DNA from 4 places in the Arsenophonus sp. aPb genome. Region 1 is predicted to be linked to each of the others. Evidence: predicted binding sites of a transcription regulator. Region 1 holds the regulator's gene; each other region holds the start of a gene.
What was found. The regulator Fur, encoded in region 1, represses iron uptake genes when iron is present. The targets are predictions, from matches to a motif close to ATAATAATGAGAACNACTATCAA.
Positions count from the first base shown of each region.

Region 1 (5,268 bases):
CTAAATGAGTTGCATACTTGCCAAAAATTAAGTCTCCTGTTAGATAAAGCCAGCATCAAGCAACATTATCATGATGCGTTATTAGCTGATTTTGTGTACAACCGTAACCTTGCCACATTAGAATCCACCCAATGGGGGATCGATCGTGAATTGGCCAGCTTCCTATCTAAAAAGACCAATATAAAACTGTATCCGCAGCATGGTTTATTAAACGATAGTAAAACCGGATTAGTTGCTTATATTTTTCACAATAAGATTAGGCAGGAAATTCGCTTGGTTTTTGGTGGTACCACCAGTGGTGAAGCGGTAAGTGGTGGAGCGCCGCGTTATATGAAGAATCCGAGAACTTTTATTAATCAATGCAATGCGAATATTAATAATGTGTTTGGTGACATTCCTGCTTGCTATAAGCAAGCTAGCCAGCTACTGCACAATTTGCAACTACTTATGCAACAGGAGAAATGGCAGAAATATAGTCTTTCAACCAGCGGTCATTCATTAGGCGGAGGCTTAGCGGCTTATTCTGCGCTAAAAGTATCTACTACAGAAAAGGCTATTCGAGCAGAATGTTTTAGCAGCGCTCAACTTGGCTTAGGTTTACAGAACGACTTGTTAGCGCAATATAGCAATTTAGCCAACTTAAAAAAAGTTAAGGGTAATATTAATCACTACTATGTTGATGGTGATATTGTGCCAAAGTTGGATAAATTTTTTGCCGTTGATCATATTGGTAGCGTTAATATTATTCCGCAGATAGCGGAGAAAAAAGATAGCGCCTTAGCCGCACATAGCAGATATGTAGCGCATATTCGTACTTTGTATCAGCAAGCAGTTTGACAACCTAGTTGCTACCACTTTTTGACCCTATTTTGATAAGTGTTAAAATATTTCTTTGATGTAATGAATACACTTTCAAGCCGTGCGCGCAGGATCGTAAAAGAGAAATAAACGTTATTAACGCTTCCATTGATAATCAAAATGGAAGCGACGATTAATATTAATCCTCGGGAATATTGCTAATTTGTTGTTCAGCAGATTTTTGTAGTTGCATTAAAGCAGGTAGCAAAATAGCAATAGCTGACAATCCATGACCTAATTGACATAGGCTTTCCAGAGAGAACTCTGATACTTTATTATCTGCCAAAGAAAGCAAGGTTTTCGCCAAAAAATGTAAATTATGGCATAATCCAGCGCAACACTCTTCGCTGCTGTTTGCTAACTGTAGGATATTATCGGTACTCAAATGTGAGATATCTAGCTTGCGAAGCACATTAGCTCATTCGGAAAAAAGAATATTGCTATCAGACAGCATTGTGCACCCCCAATGATTGACGACAGATAAGTAATAATGGAAACGTGGTCAATATCGCGTGGGCTTGCACTTTTTCTCTCGCCAATATGAAAATCAAACGTAATAACTGGCTTTTCGAGCCCATCTTATGGGTATGATAGTGAAGGAATGTATAGCGCTTTAGATATGTGTTTGTGATACTATTGGTACTAGCCATAGCATTAGCCCTGTTAATGTTGTGGTGAGAGGCTCGTAGGTGTTGGTAGCACCTGCGGGCTTCGTTGTTTTATGGTGACTGTATCATTACAATAATGGTTACCATCTAAACATCATAATATCTGGTAATTACCAATGTCAATACCAAAAGAAAAACGTTCGCCACAATATCAAATGCGTCTTACGGAGAAATTTCGTGAGCAGCTCGAAGAGCAGGCCAAAAAAGATGGTGATACTTCTTTAGCGATGTGGATCAAGCGTATCTTAAGGAAGGAGTTACGTAAGCGGGGAATTGAACCGCAAGGGTAAGCTGCATGTCAAGCAAGATGTTAGCGCTATAGCCTACAATAGGCCAAGCATATATTATTTGTTGTATCATACTTAAGGATATTATACATGAGCGATTATTTGTAGCTGAATAAGCTGTAACAGTGTTAGGCATAATACTTTTCAACTGATATCTCATTGTTTGCAAGGTAAAATGAAAAAATTGTTAAAATCTGGGCTAATTTTTAGGTTGAACAATAAAGTAAAATATTACGGTTAAATAAAAGGAGAAATACGCTTGCTATTCTCCTTTTATTTTCAATTGATTAATAACAAAAACAGTGATAGGCAGGGTTATTTTTCTTCTTTACTATTGCGGGCTGGGTGCCCCAAGTCGTTTTCATCACAATGGTCTTTTTTGGAGCAATGTCCATAGAGATAGAGACTGTGATTAGAGAGTTTAATACCATGACGTTCGGCGATGTTTTTTTGTCTTGTTTCAATCGATTCATCACTAAATTCAATAACTTTACCACAATCTAGGCAAATTAAGTGATCGTGGTGATGTTGTTGTGTCAGCTCAAAAACTGATTTACCGCCTTCAAAGTTATGGCGAGTAACAATACCCGCTTCATCAAATTGGTTTAGAACACGATAAACCGTTGCGAGGCCAATCTCTTCCCCCATATCAATGAGTTTTTTATAGAGATCTTCCGCACTGACGTGATGGCACTCTGGCTCTTGTAATACCTCTAAAATTTTCAAACGTGGAAGTGTTACTTTAAGCCCTGCATTCTTCAATGCTTTATTGTTGTCGGTCATGCGGATCCTACCTTGTTGCATTAGTAGTGAATTCAATAATATCAAAACATTGTTAACAGTAGCATACTGTTTCTTTCAAACTAATTTTACAATTATATATGTCTTAATATCATTACACAATTTGCAGGAATTATCATGTACAAAAAAAATTGGCATCTATCTATGGATGATGGCTGGCAATTCTAGCTCGTCGGATATTTGTTTTACCCAATTTTTCACCCGCTCATCGGTTAGTTCCGGTTGCCGGTCTTCATCAATGGCAAGACCAATAAAATGAGTGTCATCAGCGAGTCCTTTTGATGCTTCGAAGTGGTAACCTTCGGTTGGCCAGTGACCAATAATGCTAGCACCGTTAGGTTCAATAATCTCTTTCACAGTTCCCATTGCATCACAAAAATATTCCGCATAATCCTCTTGATCGCCACAACCAAAAATAGCGACCAGCTTACCTTCAAAATCAATTTCTTCCAATGTCGGAAAGAAATCGTCCCAATCACACTGTGCTTCACCATAATACCAGGTAGGAATACCGAATAGTAAAATATCAAATGCTTCAATATCCTCTTTACTGCTTTTAGCAATATCATGAATTTCAGCAATATCAGCGCCGCCAAGCTTTTCTTGGATCATTTTGGCAATATTTTCTGTATTGCCAGTATCACTGCCGAAGAAGATACCTATGATTGCCATAAAGTAAATAAACCTCTTAATTTTAATTTGCGTTGTTTAGTTATCTTATTGTTACTAATAGTAGTAATAGGAAAGATAATAACAGTTGATTAATAAATAATTAAATGACCATTATTTTGACGAAAATAACTGCATAATTCTGTCAATTTTGTGTGTTTTAGACAAAATAAACCAGTAAAACTGCAATTCATCGGTTTTTCTTTGCTAATTGTGTCAGTAATATTTGTTCTATTAGTTCACTACGGCTTATTTTTTGTTCTTGGGCTAGCATATTTAATGCCGCAACAGCCCGCTCATTGATTTTTAATTCGACACGACGTAAGCCTTTACTTTTATCACGTTTTAATTGATTACGTTTATTAATTTTTAATTGTTCATGTCGAGATAAGGGATTAGTTTTCGGACGCCCAGGCCTAAGTTCATCGGCGAATAGATCCCGGGTTGTGCGATCAGTCTGCTCTTTTGCCATAAATTTAAATGTTGATGGAAATTTGCTAGTTACTTAAAACAATCATACCCTAGCAAGATAACTATCGCTACTATCAGATAAAATATATCCTATTGATAAAGCAGCCTATTAGTGAGCAAGTGAAATTAGACATAGCCAGTAAAACAGATAAATGAGAGCTTACTGGCAACTTATGTCATGTTTAAGCGTTAATTTTTGCCTTTGATCCTATTTGCTGATACCAGAGTTGAGCATAAAACCCATTTAACCTGAGTAGATTATCATGGCTATCGCATTCAACGACTTGTCCTTCATTTATCACACAAATTTTATCAGCATGACGGATGGTATTAAGCCGGTGGGCAATACTAATTACTGTTCGACCAGCAGATAGATAATGCATATTTTTCATGATAGCGGCTTCTGAATCGTAATCTAGCGCAGAAGTGGCTTCATCAAGAATTAAAATGCGTGGTTGTGTTAACAGGGCACGGGCAAGCGCTATACGTTGCCGTTGGCCACCTGATAAATTCATCCCCCTCTCTGCTAACTGGGTATTGAAACCCTGCGGAAGTTGTTGAATAAAATCGAGTGCGCCTGCCATTTGCGCGGCCTGGGTCACGGCTTCGTCAGAAGTTGCCGGCTGGCTTAAGCGGATATTGTCTGCTATTGAGCCTGCAAACAGAATACTTTCTTGCAGTACTACACTCATATTAAGACGTAAAGCCATGGGATCAGTGACAGCCAGATCCATACCATCAATTGTAATTTGACCCTGCTGAGGAATATAAAGTCGTTGTAATAGTTTCGTTAAGGTACTTTTTCCGGATCCTGAAGGGCCTGTGATACCAATAAATTGTCCGGCTTTAATTGACAAGGATAGGTTTTGCAATACTTCTGGCATATCACTAGCATAACGAAATCTGATGTGATTAAATTCTATATTACCCTCAAGAGATGCTGTATTAGTTAACCCTGTTTGGCCAAATTCGGTAGGTTCATCAAGAATATCACCAACACGTTTTAGCGCGATAAGGGTATGTTGAAAATCTTGCCATACTTGTGCCAGCCGGAGAATCGGTTGGGTTACATGAGCACTAAGCATATTAAACGCAATTAATTCTCCAGGGCTAAGCTGGCCTTGCATGACGGCTTTAACACCAAACCATAATAAAATAGCGGTAGTTATTTTATTGACCAGTGTTATGATTTGACTGGCTATCACACTACTTTTTTGCACCTGAAAGCTTTTTTGTAATTGGTGACTTAAAATTTTCTGCCAGCGTTGTAAAAACCTATTCTCTGTGGCAGTTGTTTTAATGGTTTCAATACCAGTGATTGATTCAGTAAGAAAAGTGGTATTTTCGGCTTGAGCTTCATACTCTTTTTCTACCCGTTTACGGATAATGGGGCCAATTAATAACCAAAAGATAAAATAGATAACCAATGAACCAACGACGATACCAGCGAGCAGTGCACTGTAATTGAACAACACAGCAATAAATAAGGTGACAAAAACGAGATCGATAAACAA
Region 1 is NZ_CP123499.1:999,272-1,004,539, forward strand. Features, by position in the region: gene QE177_RS04250 (hypothetical protein) at 1-837, shown strand, start outside; gene QE177_RS04255 (hypothetical protein) at 998-1,270, opposite strand; gene QE177_RS04260 (hypothetical protein) at 1,643-1,816, shown strand; gene fur (ferric iron uptake transcriptional regulator) at 2,129-2,596, opposite strand; gene fldA (flavodoxin FldA) at 2,753-3,286, opposite strand; gene ybfE (LexA regulated protein) at 3,474-3,755, opposite strand; gene QE177_RS04280 (type I secretion system permease/ATPase) at 3,937-5,268, opposite strand, start outside.

Region 2 (5,268 bases), 840 kb from region 1:
AACAGTAGTGACAAATGCCATGAAAGCGATATTTTAGTGTTTGGTGGCATAGCCAACAGTATCCAACCATTGTTAACATAATGATGTCCTTTTTTATAAATATAAAGAGAGAATAACTATGACGACACTGTTTTGGCAGCAGTCGGGTAAAGGAAAACAAGATATTGTGCTATTGCACGGATGGGGATTAAATGCAGAAGTTTGGCGTACCATTGAAGTGGAATGTGGTTCCCATTTTCGTCTGCATCTTGTTGACTTACCTGGCTATGGTCGTAGTAATCTTTTTCCGCCGATGTCGTTACAACAAATGGCAGAAGTCATTTGGCAAAAGGCGCCGAAGCAGGCTATTTGGTTAGGTTGGTCTTTAGGCGGATTAATTGCCAACATCATTGCTCTTAACCATCAAGTTGAAATTGCGGGTTTAATAACCGTGGCTTCGACGCCATGTTTTAGTCAGCAAGAAAACTGGCCAGGTATTAAATCGGTGGTGCTAACAGGCTTTGAACAACAATTACAGGCTAATTTTCATCGTACAGTAGAACGTTTTCTGGCATTGCAAACATTGGGCACTAAAACAACGCTTGAAGATATACGTTTATTAAAAACCGTGTTACTGAAACAGCCGTTACCTTCCGTTGCTGTGCTAAACGCAGGTTTAGAAATTTTGCGGACAACTGATTTACGGCAATCTTTATTAACGCTAAATAAGCCTTTTTTGCGCATTTATGGTGATCTTGATGGTTTAGTGCCCAGAAAAGTCGTACCAATAATAGATGGATGGTTACCAAATTCGCACTCGGTGATAATAAAACATGCTGCCCATGCCCCTTTTATTTCCCATCCTAAGCAGTTTATTCAACTGTTAGTGGATTTCTCTAGCCAATTGGAGAAATAAATATGGTGAGTCAGAATAGAATTAAAAACGTTATTTATGCTAATAAAGTAAGCGTTAATTTATCAAAAATTAACGCTTACTTGCATAAATCAGAGAGTAGTCACTTGATAAATTTTTAGGTTACACTTTTTTGTTTCAGGGCATAACTTACAACTATAACCCGTCAAACAGGATGATTGATCAATTTGTTCTAATTTTCCCATGGCGGTTAATTTATCTAACATAGCTTCAATCATAGGTAATGACGCAGAGTATTTCTGACTAATTTGGTAAGCATCCGTTCTACCATACAGCGCAACCATATCTCTGACTTGCAATAAACTGATCATCTAGCTCCTCCTAATGACATGAGCCACGTTCACGGTGGTTACATTTGTGGACATTATGATTAAGTTTTAGTGTTATGCGTTTACGTGAATGGCGCAACAATGTGATTAGCAGCAGGTTAAAGACGACGAGCAAGCCAATAACCACGGCACTATACTGTGGATGTTGTGAGAAAGTTGCTATTTGGTAGAACAAGGCAGAGACTGAATAAGCGACATTCAAGCCCCATAGAATAGAAAACGTCATCCAGCTTCGATTTGTTTCGCGGGCAATAGCGCCTAATACAGAAATGCAAGGAACATAAAGTAGAACAAAGATTAGATAGCTATAGGCAGATAAAGTCGATCCGAATCGTGCCGCCATGGCGCCCATTGTACTGTTATCCATCTCACCATCACCTTTACTTGCTTCAATAGGATTGGATAAGACACTTAAGCTAAATGTTTCTTTCAGGCTATCCCAAGTTTCATTCACGGCATCCTTTAATTCATCTAATAAATTAAATTGCTCGGCATCAAAAGGTGCTTGGGTAATATTTTCGGCGGTGTACAGGGTATTCAATGTACCGACAACAACTTCTTTAGCTAATGCGCCTGTAATGAGCCCAACGGTTGCTTGCCAATTATTATCGTTGATGCCAATAGGTTTTAGTAGCGGGGTAACGGTTTTACTTACTGACGCTAATGCTGATTGGTTAATGTTATCAACAACCTTACCGGATAAAGAAAAACTATTAAGTGCCCCGATAATCATACTAGCAATAATAATTACTTTTCCTGCTCTTAACACAAAACCTTTCAGTCTTTGCCAGGTCTGTAATAGTAATGTCTTTAAGTGTGGTACATGGTAGACCGGTAATTCCATGATAAAAGGCGAGGAAGCGCCCCGTGCAATAGTATATTTCAATAATAACCCGGTTAGGATAGCAATAATGATACCTAATAAATAAAGAGAAAAAACAATACTTGCCCCATTTTTGCCAAAAAAAGCAGCTGCAAAAACAGCAAAGATAGCTAATCTTGCGCCACAAGACATAAAAGGTGCCATCAAAATGGTGATTAATCGTTCACGCGGGGTATCTAATGTCCGTGCTCCCATGATAGCTGGCACATTACAACCAAAACCGACAATCAAAGGAACAAAAGATTTGCCAGGCAGACCTAGCGCTTGCATCAGCCTATCCATGACAAATGCCGCGCGTGCCATATAACCTGAGTCTTCCAATATAGAAAGGAATAGATACATTAAACCAATTTGAGGAACTAAAGGTAATACCGTGTTGATACCTCCGCCTACCCCTTGGGCAAGGAAAACCGTCAGCCATTGTGGTAAATTAAAAGTATGGCCAATCCATTGAATTCCATGAATGAAAATGGCTTCTGAGCCACCTTCAAAGAGGGGTTGTAATGCACCACCAATATTGATAGCAAGTATAAACATTAAATACATGATAAAAAGAAATGTAGGCAGCCCAAGCCAGCGATTAAGGACGATCTTGTCAATAAATTGCGTTAAGGTATTAGGTTTTGCCGTTTCAGTATTAATGACTGCTTCGCAAATGGTTGCAATAGTTTGGTAGCGTGCATCAGCGATGATAAGTTCAGGCTCTTCAGGTTGTTGGGACTGCAAATGTGCTTTGATTTTACCTAATTGATCAGCGGGAATAGCGGTACGTTCGAGGCTATATATATCGCCTTCTAATATTTGTAGTGCTAACCAACGGCGCTGTTGATGACTGAATTTATTATGGTCGATAATTTGAGTTAATTTTTCTACTTCAGTGAGCAAAATATCGGGATAGTGGATGAGGGTTGCAATAAGATTATTACTATGTTGATCAATCGCTTGTTTTAATTTACCAATACCTTTTGCGCGAGTCGATACTAGAGGGATAACAGGGCAACCTAGGCGTGTTTGTAGCTCATCAATATTAATGTGAATATTTTGGTTTTCAGCAATATCCAACATATTAAGTGCGACAATACACGGTATACCTAATTCAATAAGTTGTATTGTTAGATAAAGATTACGTTCAAGGTTAGCGGCATCGATAACGTTGATCAACATATCCGCTTCGCCACTCAGGATGAAATGACAGGCAATTTGTTCATCGAGTGAGGTTTGTTCTGAAATCGTGGTTAATGAATAGGTGCCAGGCAGGTCAACTAATTCAATATCATATTCCGCGGTTGCAAAGCGGCCAACTTTTCGTTCAACGGTGACACCAGCCCAATTTCCCACACGTTGGCGAGCGCCTGTTAATTGATTAAAGAGTGTTGTTTTACCAGCGTTAGGGTTGCCAATAAGGCCAATAGTTAATGATTTCATAGTCCTGGGGTCAGATGAGTAATAAGCAATAGGCTATTTAATTATCATAAAAATATTTTTATACCGCTTAGTTGCCGGCATCGTCTAAATTTAATAGTGCAAGATCTTTTTTTCTTAAGATCAAGTTCATACGGCGAGTTTCTATTTGAATAGGATCACCAAGCGGCGCTATACGAATAACGCTAAAAAAAGATCCAGGTAACATGCCTAAAGAGAGTAACTTCTGACGGTAAGCTGGATTTATTTCTGTTGAAAATCCGACAATTTTGTATCGGTGATTAGGAAGAATTGGCATAGACACTTCCACTATAAAGCCCAAAAAACAAAGATACCGTAAATGGGTACCAGACGAATAGCAAATTTAATAAGAAATATTATCATTATCACATTAATAATGATAATCATAATTATGTGCTACTCGAATTAATTTAGCGCTTTTTTTAAATGACAGCAATTGATATTGATCAATAGTTCCCTAGTGAATGAACTATTGGCATTAAAATTAGTGTTAATTCATTATTTTTTATTAAAAAAAACGATTTTCTAAAATTGAATAGGGTAATAGCCTGATGCTAGATCAGACTATTAGTTATATACATATTGACTATTCGCGCTTTTTATTTAGTGCTGCCGCCAGCGCATCACCCATAACACTATTACCTAATAGCGTATTGTTTGGTTGGGATGTTTTAGTTGAACTGGCTGAGGGGGTATTTCTGCCTGTTTGTTGTTTATTACGATGTTGTGGTGTATCTACTGTTTTCTCATCTAGGCGCATGGTTAGCGCAATTCGTTTACGGTTTAAATCAATATCGATGACTTTAACGGTAATAATATCCCCTGCTTTGACTAAAGAATGCGGATCTTTAATAAATTTATCGGACAGAGAGGAGATGTGTACTAAACCATCCTGGTGAACGCCAATATCGACAAATGCACCAAAATTGGTCACATTAGTTACCGAACCTTCTAATATCATGCCTACTTTAAGATCTTCCATTGCTTCAATGCCATCGACAAAAGAGGCTGTTTTAAATTCTGGTCGCGGGTCTCGTCCAGGCTTTTCTAATTGTTTTAAAATATCAGTTACTGTTGGAATACCAAATTTGTCAGTAGTAAACTGTTCTGGTTTGAGATTATTGAGTACGCTAGTGTTACCCATAATCGTTTTCAAGGGTTGCTTAGTGGTTAATAAAATTTTTTCTACAACCGGATAAGCTTCGGGATGAACTGTTGAGGCATCGAGAGGATTATTCCCTGTCATAATGCGTAAAAAACCCGCACACTGCTCAAAAGCTTTTGTGCCAAGACGCGTAACTTTCAATAGTTGTTTGCGGTCATTAAAACGCCCGTGTTCGTTACGCCAATTAACGATATTTTGGGCAATTGTTTTACTTAGCCCTGCAACATGTGAAAGAAGAGCAACAGAGGCGGTATTGAGATCGACACCAACTGCGTTTACACAATCTTCGACTACCGCTGCCAATTTTTTAGCGAGTAAAGTTTGATTAACATCATGTTGGTATTGGCCAACACCAATTGATTTAGGATCGATTTTTACTAATTCCGCTAACGGGTCTTGTAAACGGCGAGCAATAGAGACTGCTCCACGTAAAGAGACATCGAGAGTAGGAAATTCTTGTGCCGCTAACTCAGAGGCTGAGTAAACTGAAGCGCCAGATTCACTAACGATCACTTTCTGTGCAGTAATATTTGGG
Region 2 is NZ_CP123499.1:159,699-164,966, forward strand. Features, by position in the region: gene gntX (DNA utilization protein GntX) at 1-79, opposite strand, end outside; gene bioH (pimeloyl-ACP methyl ester esterase BioH) at 119-895, shown strand; gene QE177_RS00635 (FeoC-like transcriptional regulator) at 985-1,224, opposite strand; gene feoB (Fe(2+) transporter permease subunit FeoB) at 1,235-3,550, opposite strand; gene feoA (ferrous iron transporter A) at 3,618-3,845, opposite strand; gene QE177_RS00650 (Tex family protein) at 4,155-5,268, opposite strand, start outside.
Region 2: the regulator Fur is predicted to act here: its motif matches at 3,939-3,961, upstream of feoA (ferrous iron transporter A).

Region 3 (5,268 bases), 1.6 Mb from region 1:
ATCTTGATGACAAACGAAATTAGTGCGCTGATAAAATGCCTAATTGATATTTTAGGTGCCGAAACGAACATTTAATTAGCTTGGCTTGGTAATGCGATAAAACCTTTCAGAATGGCGATTTTTAATCGCCAGTTTTATTTTATCGGCTAGATAATTTTACCCTCTCCTCCCAGACTGGATGATATATAAAACCATATTTCTATCCTTCTGCTTGCATAAATGAATCAAATATAATCATCAGTAATAACTTATATTTTTTATTACAAAAATGTTTAAACTATAAATTATGGTTAATCATAGTTAGATTAGTTTTTTATCACTAAAAATTTATAGTAATAACAGTTTCAGTTATATTCGACTGAAAATTCGATTAAAATCAATAATAAGCATAAATTTAAAAACAAAAATAAATTTTATTATTTACAAATAGATAATTGAAATATCGATTTTTATATGAGAAATACTAAATAGATTAAAAAAAACGTTATCTTAGCTAGATAACGTTAATATTACTGTAGTTAAATATTATTAATATACTTTGCTGTATGTAGTTATTGAAAAATCAGCCCATTAAAAATTCTAAAATAGCTTTAAATCATAGCCAGATAAGAAAATGACTATGTTTATTAGATATAAATTCCATTGCAGACATAACTATATTAATTATCCAAATAATTTATAAATACAGCTATTCTACTCAATAATGATTATCTACAATATTAATAATATTATTATCTAATATTTAGCATAATTATTCTATAATTAAAATCTATTTTGATGCAAGTATTTTTTGTTAAATTATTTTGTTCACTCACAACCAAATTAAATTACCTTATTTTTTGTAGGTAAATATAGTGTACATTAAACTTATCTTACTTAAATATATTCACCATGTTTATATAAATTATAAATGGAAGTCGACCATTTAGATGAATAAAAAAAATTATCAACACTTACTCCTAACTTAATAGTTTAAAAAATGAAATTAATAACTATAAATCATATAAAATATAAATATAAGTTTTTTATTATTACATTTTAATTTCATGTGATAGTTTATTATTTTGTAATATTAATAAATTTGAAATCATTAATTGTGTTATTTCATAACCATACTATTAATATGGTTATGAAATATAAAAAATATAACACTATTGATTTACTACTAATGCAATTGAATCGAAACTGGGTATTTAATTACCCAGTTTTGATAACATTAGTAATACACTATTTTGTACTCTGTGACATCTCCATGCCAACTAATCCCACTTTAAGGTAACCAGATTTACGTAATAAGTTCATTACATCCATGATCCTTTCATAATTTACAGTTTTATCTGCTTGAAAAAAAATAGTGGTTTCTTTATTTGTACCAGTTATCTGATCCAATGCTGATGCCAATTGTTCCTGTGAGACATTTTGCTCTCCAACATACATTAGACCATTCGCTTTCACGGTTAAAAATAACGGTTTTTCCGGTCTAGGTTGAGGTTTAGCTGTAGAAGCCGGTAAATTAACTTTAATATCGACTGTCGCTAAAGGTGCCGCAACCATGAAAATAATCAGTAAAACCAACATTACATCAATAAATGGTGTAACATTAATTTCATGCATTTCACCATTATCATTTAAATCATCGTTTAAACGGATCGCCATGAGCACTTACCTTTCTTTATTACTATCAGCTAAATCCAAATCTCTACCTAATAATACCGTAGCCTGAGCAGCTACATCGCCCAGTTGACCACGATAAGTATTAATCATGCGTGCAAATAAATTATATATAACCACTGCTGGTATCGCTGCTACCAGCCCTATTGCCGTAGCTAACAAAGCTTCTGCTATGCCAGGTGCAACAACCGCTAAATTAGTCGTCTGAGAATGAGCTATACCAATAAAACTATTCATAATTCCCCAAACTGTACCAAATAAACCAATGAAGGGTGAAATTGCCCCTATAGTTGCTAAATAACCATTACCTCGCCCCATGTAACGACTAATTGAAGCAACAGCTCTTTCAAGGCGAAAATTGGCACGATCTTTGGTTCCATTTAAATCATGACTACCGGCTGATAATGTTTTTTCCGCCACAACTTCATCATATAATTTTCGAGTAACACTATTTTTTTTAAATGTTGCAGCAATTCCTATCGCATCATCAAGTGATTTTACTTTAGATAATTTTTGCTGTTCTTTTCGTAGCTGTCGGTATGCCCCAATCAGTTCAATGCTTTTTGAGAAAAACAGAGCCCAAGTAATGATTGAAGCAACAATTAATCCTAGCATGACTGCTTTCACAACCATGTCAGCATGCTGATACATACTCCAAATCGAAAGATCTTGATCAAATCCTCGTTGTGCAGTTAATAAATTTGGTTCCTGTTGTAGCGCCGCTAAATTTTTTTCAGTGGCAAGATCTTTCTCGCTTGATTGCTCTCCATTGGCTGAAGTCGTTGGAAGTGAATTTGCAATGGATATATCTTGCTGATTAGGTATATTAACAGGCAGGGACTGCTCAGACAGGCCTGCCTGATTTGTCTCGGCGAATGTTATATTTATCAAACTTATTGCCAAAAAAATAGAAGCTATCAATTTACGCATCAGTTGGCTATCACTCTTCTGTTATTTAACGCGATCTTTTAGCTGATCATACCCTATGCCAGCTAGTCTATTCGTAGTAAATTTTTATTTACCACACTTACATTATGTAAAACTTACTGATCATACCAGACATTAAATCATTTGATAGTAATTATCATTACTATTTGATGAAATTTTTATTTATTTACTTGTTATCAATAAGTTTGCTGCAATTTGACTTGTTCTAATAACGGGTGGCCACAACATACATTTCCCATTTTTAATATTCTTTTCTCTCAGATAGACACCTTTTATTCAACTTGCTTTTATACTAAACCCGTGAATAAATCCAACATAATCCAGCTTTTTAAGGTAAACTGGCAACTATATCAGTTCTTCATTGGTTGTTATTAACAGGGTAAGCTATGCAAGTTCTCAATGAAATCGTGATGGCAATTTGGCATCATGATTTTGCTAAACTAATTAATCCCGATATTTTATGGATTATTTATGCAGTACTTTTTACCATTATCGTATTAGAAAATGGTATTCTTCCTGCAGCATTTCTGCCAGGAGATACGCTACTTATTCTTTCCGGTGCTTTAATTGCAAAAGGTGTTCTTTCCTTTATTCCTACAATCATTATTTTAACTGTTGCTGCTAGCCTAGGTTGCTGGTTAGGTTTTTTACAAGGGCGATGGCTTAGCGATACGAATATAATAAAACAATGGTTAAAACAGATCCCACAAGAGTATCACGATCGTGCAAACCGATTATTCAACAACCAAGGCTTATATGCGCTTTTGATCGGTCGTTTTTTAGCTTTTGTTCGCACACTATTGCCGGTTTTAGCGGGACTTTCGACCTTAAACCACCGTCGCTTCCAATTATTTAATTGGCTTAGCGGCCTGTTATGGATTGGAATCATTGTTTCTTTAGGTTACGCAATAAATCAAATTCCTTTTATCAAACGCCATGAAAATATTGTCATGAATATTTTAATATTCTTACCTATACTGCTACTCATTAGCGGATTCATCGGTTCACTTGTCGTATATTGGAAACATAAAAAAGCCAAATAAATATCATGGATTTTATTAGAACAGAATAAGAAAATGGCCCATCGAGTAGGGCCATTGACAAGAGCGAGTAATAGTTAATGTCGGATCATTTTATGCATCTCTTGGACAGAGATAACCTGCTCTGTGGGATCAGCATTGAGGGAAATCGCTGTCGCAAAGCCGCCATTAATAGTGGTATCATAATTTACTTTATATTGTAATGCACTACGACGAATAAGCTTCGAATCTTCTATTGCACGACGACCTGCAGTAGTATTGACAATATAACTGTATTCACCATTTTTTATTCTATCCTGAATATGAGGGCGCCCCTCATGAACTTTATTAACTAAACGCGGGTTAATTCCTGCCTCACCCAATACAATTGCAGTACCATGTGTTGCATCTAACTCAAAACCATGCTCAATTAATTTAGCCGCTAAATCAACCACCTTGGCTTTATCATTTTCTCTTACAGAAAGTAATGCCCTCCCAGATTTTTTCATCGTAGAAGAACAACCAAACATGGCTTTAGCAAATGCTTCGGCAAAAGTACGACCTATACCCATAACTTCACCGGTAGAACGCATTTCTGGTCCCAAAATAGGATCAACACCAGGGAATTTATTAAATGGCAATACGACTTCTTTAACCGAATAATAAGGTGGAATAATTTCTTTGGTTACACCCTGTTTAGCTAAAGATTGTCCGACCATGACGCGAGCGGCTACTTTTGCCAGTGGTATTCCTGTTGCTTTTGATACAAAAGGCACTGTACGCGCAGCTCGCGGATTTACTTCGATTAAATAAACTTCATTATCTTTAACCGCAAATTGAACATTAACTAATCCTCGAACGCGTAGTTCAAAGGCCAGCTCTTTTACTTGCTCACGCATGACATTCTGTATATTCTGACTCAAGGTATAAGGCGGCAAGGAACAGGCAGAATCACCGGAATGAACACCAGCTTGTTCAATATGCTCCATAATGCCACCAATTAAAACGGTTTCCCCATCACAGATAGCATCGACATCAACCTCAATGGCATCATCCAGAAAATGATCGAGTAAAACTGGCGCATCATTGGAAACACTCACGGCGGTCTGAAAGTACCGACGTAAGTCAGTTTCATCGTAGACAATCTCCATTGCCCGACCACCTAAAACATAAGAAGGACGTACAACTAAGGGGTAACCAATACTGTGAGCCTTTTCTATAGCCTGTTCAATAGTGGTAACCGTGGCATTTTCTGGTTGTTTCAGCCCTAAACGGGCCACTGCTTGTTGAAAACGCTCACGATCTTCAGCTCGATCAATCGCATCTGGGCTAGTGCCAATAATAGGAACGCCAGCTTCTTCCAAAGCAAGCGCTAATTTTAATGGTGTCTGGCCACCATACTGCACAATGACACCTTCAGGTTGTTCAATCCTAACTATTTCTAATACATCTTCTAACGTTACTGGTTCAAAATAGAGACGATCAGATGTATCATAATCGGTAGAAACTGTTTCTGGATTACAGTTTACCATTATTGTTTGATAGCCATCTTCACGTAACGCCAACGCAGCATGAACACAACAATAATCAAATTCAATTCCTTGACCAATGCGGTTTGGTCCACCACCTA
Region 3 is NZ_CP123499.1:2,559,105-2,564,372, forward strand. Features, by position in the region: gene rdgC (recombination-associated protein RdgC) at 1-75, shown strand, start outside; gene exbD (TonB system transport protein ExbD) at 1,228-1,656, opposite strand; gene exbB (tonB-system energizer ExbB) at 1,663-2,601, opposite strand; gene QE177_RS11405 (DedA family protein) at 3,006-3,662, shown strand; gene carB (carbamoyl-phosphate synthase large subunit) at 3,737-5,268, opposite strand, start outside.
Region 3: the regulator Fur is predicted to act here: its motif matches at 2,743-2,765, upstream of exbB (tonB-system energizer ExbB).

Region 4 (5,268 bases), 960 kb from region 1:
CAGATCGCTTATCACTTATCATCAACACGCGGAATACCAGTATTAATATCAAATCATGATACACCAGCAACTAGAGAATGGTATCATCACGCCAAGCTAAATGTTGTTAAAGTACGTAGAACAATTAGTCGTAACAGCCTTGCTCGTAGAAAAGTCGACGAACTTTTGGCATTCTATAATCCTACTTATAAAAAAAACGCAAAAGGTAAAAAAACAAATCGGAGATAATAATGAAAGATTTTCTGATTGCCCCCTCTATTTTATCCGCAAATTTTGCATGTTTAGGTGAAGATACTGAGAAAGTAATTAAAGCTGGAGCTGATATTGTCCATTTTGACGTTATGGATAACCATTATGTCCCAAATTTAACTTTCGGCCCAATGGTATGTAAAGCATTGCGAGATTATGGTATTAAGGCTCCCATTGATGTGCATTTGATGGTAAAACCTGTAGATCGAATAATTCCTGACTTTGCTAAAGCTGGTGCAACCTATATTACCTTTCACGCTGAAGCAAGTGAGCATATTGATCGCACGTTACAATTAATTAAAGATAACGGATGTAAAGCTGGTTTAGCTTTTAATCCTGCTACACCATTAAATTTTTTAGATTACGTGATAGATAAATTAGATATGATCCTAATTATGTCGGTAAATCCTGGTTTTGGTGGGCAATCTTTTATTCCACAAACCCTAAATAAATTGCGTCAAGTTCGTAAAATGATTGATAGTAATGGTTATAATATTCGCCTAGAAGTTGATGGCGGAGTCAATGTTAATAATATTATTAATGTTGCAAATGCAGGAGCTGACACTTTTGTCGCAGGTTCTGCCATTTTTAATCAACCAGATTACAAAACTGTCATTGATGCTATGCGTAAAAAGTTAGCTGAGGCAATTTAATGACATTTAAAAAATTAACCGATATTCAAGCTATCGCATTTGATTTGGATGGAACATTAGTCGACAGTGTTGGCGGATTAGCTAATGCCTTAGATCATGCTTTAATTAATCAGCAATTACCAGCTGCCGGTAAAGAACTTGTTTCCACTTGGGTTGGTAATGGTGTTGATATTATGATAGAACGCGCATTAACTTGGGCAAATGTTAAAATTACACCAAAAATTAAAAATAATACTCGTCAATTATTTGATAAAATTTATGCAACAACAGTAATGACAGGTAGTCAGCTTTTTCCTGGAGTAAAAGAAACATTAGCAGAATTAGCCAAACAACCCTTTCCAATGGCAATCGTCACCAATAAACCAACACCATTTATTGACCCTTTATTAAAAAAATTAGCAATTAATTCTTATTTTTCTTTAATATTAGGTGGAGATGACGTAAAAAAGAAAAAACCACATCCGGCTCCACTATATCTTACAATGGGAAAATTTGGCCTACATAAAAATCAATTATTATTTGTCGGCGATTCTCATAATGATATCTTAGCTGCTAAAGCGGCTGGCTGTCCTTGTGTGGGTTTAACTTATGGATATAACTATGGTGAATCTATCGCATTAAGTAAACCAAATTATGTATTAGATAACTTTGCCGATCTGCTTCCTGCGTTAGGACTACCACATTTTACAATTCTGGAATCATAATATGAATACACCCCCGATAAAATCGACTAATAACTTCAAAAAACCTATCGTATTCAGTGGGGCTCAACCGTCAGGGGAGTTGACCATCGGCAACTATATTGGCGCATTACGCCAATGGGTTCACATGCAAGATAATTATGACTGTATTTATTGTATTGTTGATCAGCATGCCATTACAGTCCGTCAAGACCCCAAAGAGTTAAGAAAGCGTACGCTTGATACGTTAGCCTTATATCTTGCTTGCGGTATCGATTTTAAAAAAAGCATTATTTTTGTTCAATCCCATGTTCCACAACATACTCAACTTAGCTGGGCTCTTAACTGTTATACCTATTTTGGTGAATTAAGCCGCATGACACAATTTAAAGACAAATCAACCCGTCATGCTGAAAATATTAATGCTGGATTATTTGATTATCCGGTATTGATGGCTGCCGATATTTTACTTTACCAGACAAACCAAGTCCCGGTTGGTATCGATCAAAAACAACATTTAGAATTAAGCCGCGATATCGCTCAACGTTTTAATTCGCTCTATGGTGAAATATTTACTATACCCGATCCTTTTATTCCGGAAAAAGGAGCGCGGGTTATGTCTCTACAAGAACCGCAAAAAAAGATGTCAAAATCAGATGATAATCGCAATAATGTCATAACGTTATTAGAAAACCCTAAATCAGCAGCTAAAAAGATCAAACGTGCCCTTACTGATTCTGACGAGCCACCACGCGTTTATTATGACTCAGAAAATAAACCGGGTATTTCTAATCTGATAGATATCCTTTCTGGCGTCACAGATACATCTAGCTCGGAGATAGAAAAACAATTTGCTGGAAAAATGTATGGCGATCTTAAAAACACCGTTGCTGAAGCTGTTTCAGATATGTTAATAAATATCCAAAGTCGTTTTGATGAATTTCGTAATAACGAAAAATTATTGAATGATATTATGTCGGAAGGTGCTAGCAAAGCAGAAACTCGCGCTCAAATAACGCTTAATAAAGTTTATGACGCTATTGGTTTTATTAATCCTATAAAAAAATAATTCTCTTCTCCCCGTAAAACACGAGGGAGATTGACACTAAGAATAAATCATTTATAAAAAATTAATAACAATAAATAATAAAATAAGAATTAATCTTTATTTATTAAACAAGGAAACAGTATTTAGTAAAACTAATCATTTTTTTAACTAATTACATAAACAATTAACAGTACCTTGTAATTTTTATTGTTATATTTTCAACTAGCTATCCAAAAATATTAGTAGGCCAGTAACTAATCTGGCACCACTAACATTGATAAGAAACAAACAGGATAAGGTCAATGTTATTTTGCTTTTTCCGCAAAACGTTTCGCAGCTTCATCCCAGTTAACAACTGACCAAAAAGCTTTAATGTATTCAGGGCGACGATTTTCATATTTAAGATAATAAGCATGTTCCCAAACATCAAGCCCTAAAATAGGATAACCAGAAACACCAGAAATAGACTCACCCATTAGCGGATTATCTTGATTAGCTGTCGAAACAACCGCCAATTTTCCATCCGATTTCAAGACTAACCACGCCCAACCAGAACCAAAACGAGTTGCTGCCGCTTTTTCAAAAATTTCTTTAAAATTCTCTACACTACCAAAATCACGTTCAATTGCCGATTTCAGCTCACCCTGTAGTTCAGTACCAATTTTTAATCCAATCCAAAACATACTATGATTGGCATGACCGCCTGCATTATTACGTAAAAAAGTACGTTTATCTGCTGGTACTTTATCTAAGTTTTGAATCAAATCATCTATATCAAGTTTGGCAAGCTCAGGAAAATCTTTTAACGCATCATTGGTATTGTTGACATATGTTTGATGATGTTTGGTATGATGGATTCTCATTGTCCTTTCATCAAAATGTGGCTCTAATGCCCCATATTCATAAGGCAGGGAAGGTAATGTATAGCTCATTTGCATTAACTCCTGTTACTTAAATATAAAATAAATGTTTCAATCAATACTTATTTTACAAGGATTGCCATCATAATGAAAACAATTATAAACAATACATTTTTTAAGGTTTTTATTTATCTATACATATATTAATTACATTCAAATAAAAATTTTGACAAAAAACATCAATTTAATAAATTTAAATAGAATAATTAATCAATAAACAATAAATATAAAATATAGCACCAACATTTACGTGATCACTAACACAAAAAAAAAACAAATCCTTACTCATAAGCTTAGTTAATCGCTATATAGCATATGATTACCTCAAATGAGGAGAAGAAAAATATGATATCAACATTCAAGTACCCCATTCCTACTAAAATTGCCGCACATACCTTAGTTAATAAAATGCAGTATCTACAAGATTATCAATTATCAATTGAAGATCCTGATACATTTTGGCGAGAAAAAGGGCAAATTGTTGACTGGATAAAACCTTATACCAAAGTAAAAAACACTTCATTTGATCCGGGACACATTAACATCCAATGGTTTGAAGATGGCACTTTAAATTTAAGTACTAACTGCCTAGATCGCCATTTGCAATTACGTGGTGATCAAACTGCAATCATTTGGGAAGGCGATGACCCATCACAATCTTATCATATAACTTACCGCCAACTTCATCATGATGTTTGTCTATTTGCCAATGCATTAAAAAAACTAGGTATCAAAAAAGGCGATGTTGTTGCTATTTATATGCCGATGATACCTGAATCGGCTATCGCCATGCTAGCATGCACGCGCATTGGCGCTATTCATTCTGTTATCTTTGCTGGTTTTTCACCAGAAGCTATTGCAGGACGCATTACTGATAGTAAAGCTAAACTTATCATTACAGCAGATGAAGGGTTAAGAGCAAATCGTACTATACCACTGAAAAAAAATGTTGATGAAGCGTTAAAAAACCAGACTGTCGAAACGATTAATAATGTTATTGTTTTTAGGCGAACGGGTAATCAAATCGATTGGCAGGAAAAACGTGATCACTGGTGGCATGAAATTATTAAAGGACTCAACGCTGACTGCCCGGCTGAAGAAATGAATGCAGAAGATCCTTTATTTATTCTTTATACATCTGGTTCAACAGGCAAACCAAAAGGCATCTTACACACCTCTGGTGGCTATTTAGTTTATGTTTCTCTCACATTCAAATACGCATTTGACTATCAAGAGAAAGAAATTTATTGGTGTACCGCTGATATAGGTTGGGTAACAGGACATAGTTATTTAATTTATGGTCCACTATCCAACGGCGCCACTACGCTAATGTTTGAAGGTGTGCCTAATTATCCAAGTATAAATCGCATGGGGCAAATAATTGATAAGCATAAAGTAAATATTCTATATACCGCACCAACAGCAATTCGTGCTTTGATGGCCGAAGGTGATAAAGCTATTGAAGGTACTCAACGCAATTCTTTAAGAATTTTAGGCTCTGTGGGTGAACCTATTAATCCGGAAGCTTGGGAATGGTACTACAAAAAAATAGGTAATAGCCATTGCCCTATTATTGATACATGGTGGCAAACTGAAACCGGCGGTTTTATGCTTTTACCCTTACCGGGAGCAACTGAACTTAAACCTGGCTCAGCCACGTTACCGTTTTTTGGCATTAAGCCCGCGCTTATTGATAATTTAGGTCATTTACTTGAAGG
Region 4 is NZ_CP123499.1:36,669-41,936, reverse strand. Features, by position in the region: gene dam (adenine-specific DNA-methyltransferase) at 1-228, shown strand, start outside; gene rpe (ribulose-phosphate 3-epimerase) at 231-902, shown strand; gene QE177_RS00170 (phosphoglycolate phosphatase) at 902-1,606, shown strand; gene trpS (tryptophan--tRNA ligase) at 1,608-2,651, shown strand; gene sodA (superoxide dismutase [Mn]) at 2,936-3,562, opposite strand; gene acs (acetate--CoA ligase) at 3,896-5,268, shown strand, end outside.
Region 4: the regulator Fur is predicted to act here: its motif matches at 3,632-3,654, upstream of sodA (superoxide dismutase [Mn]).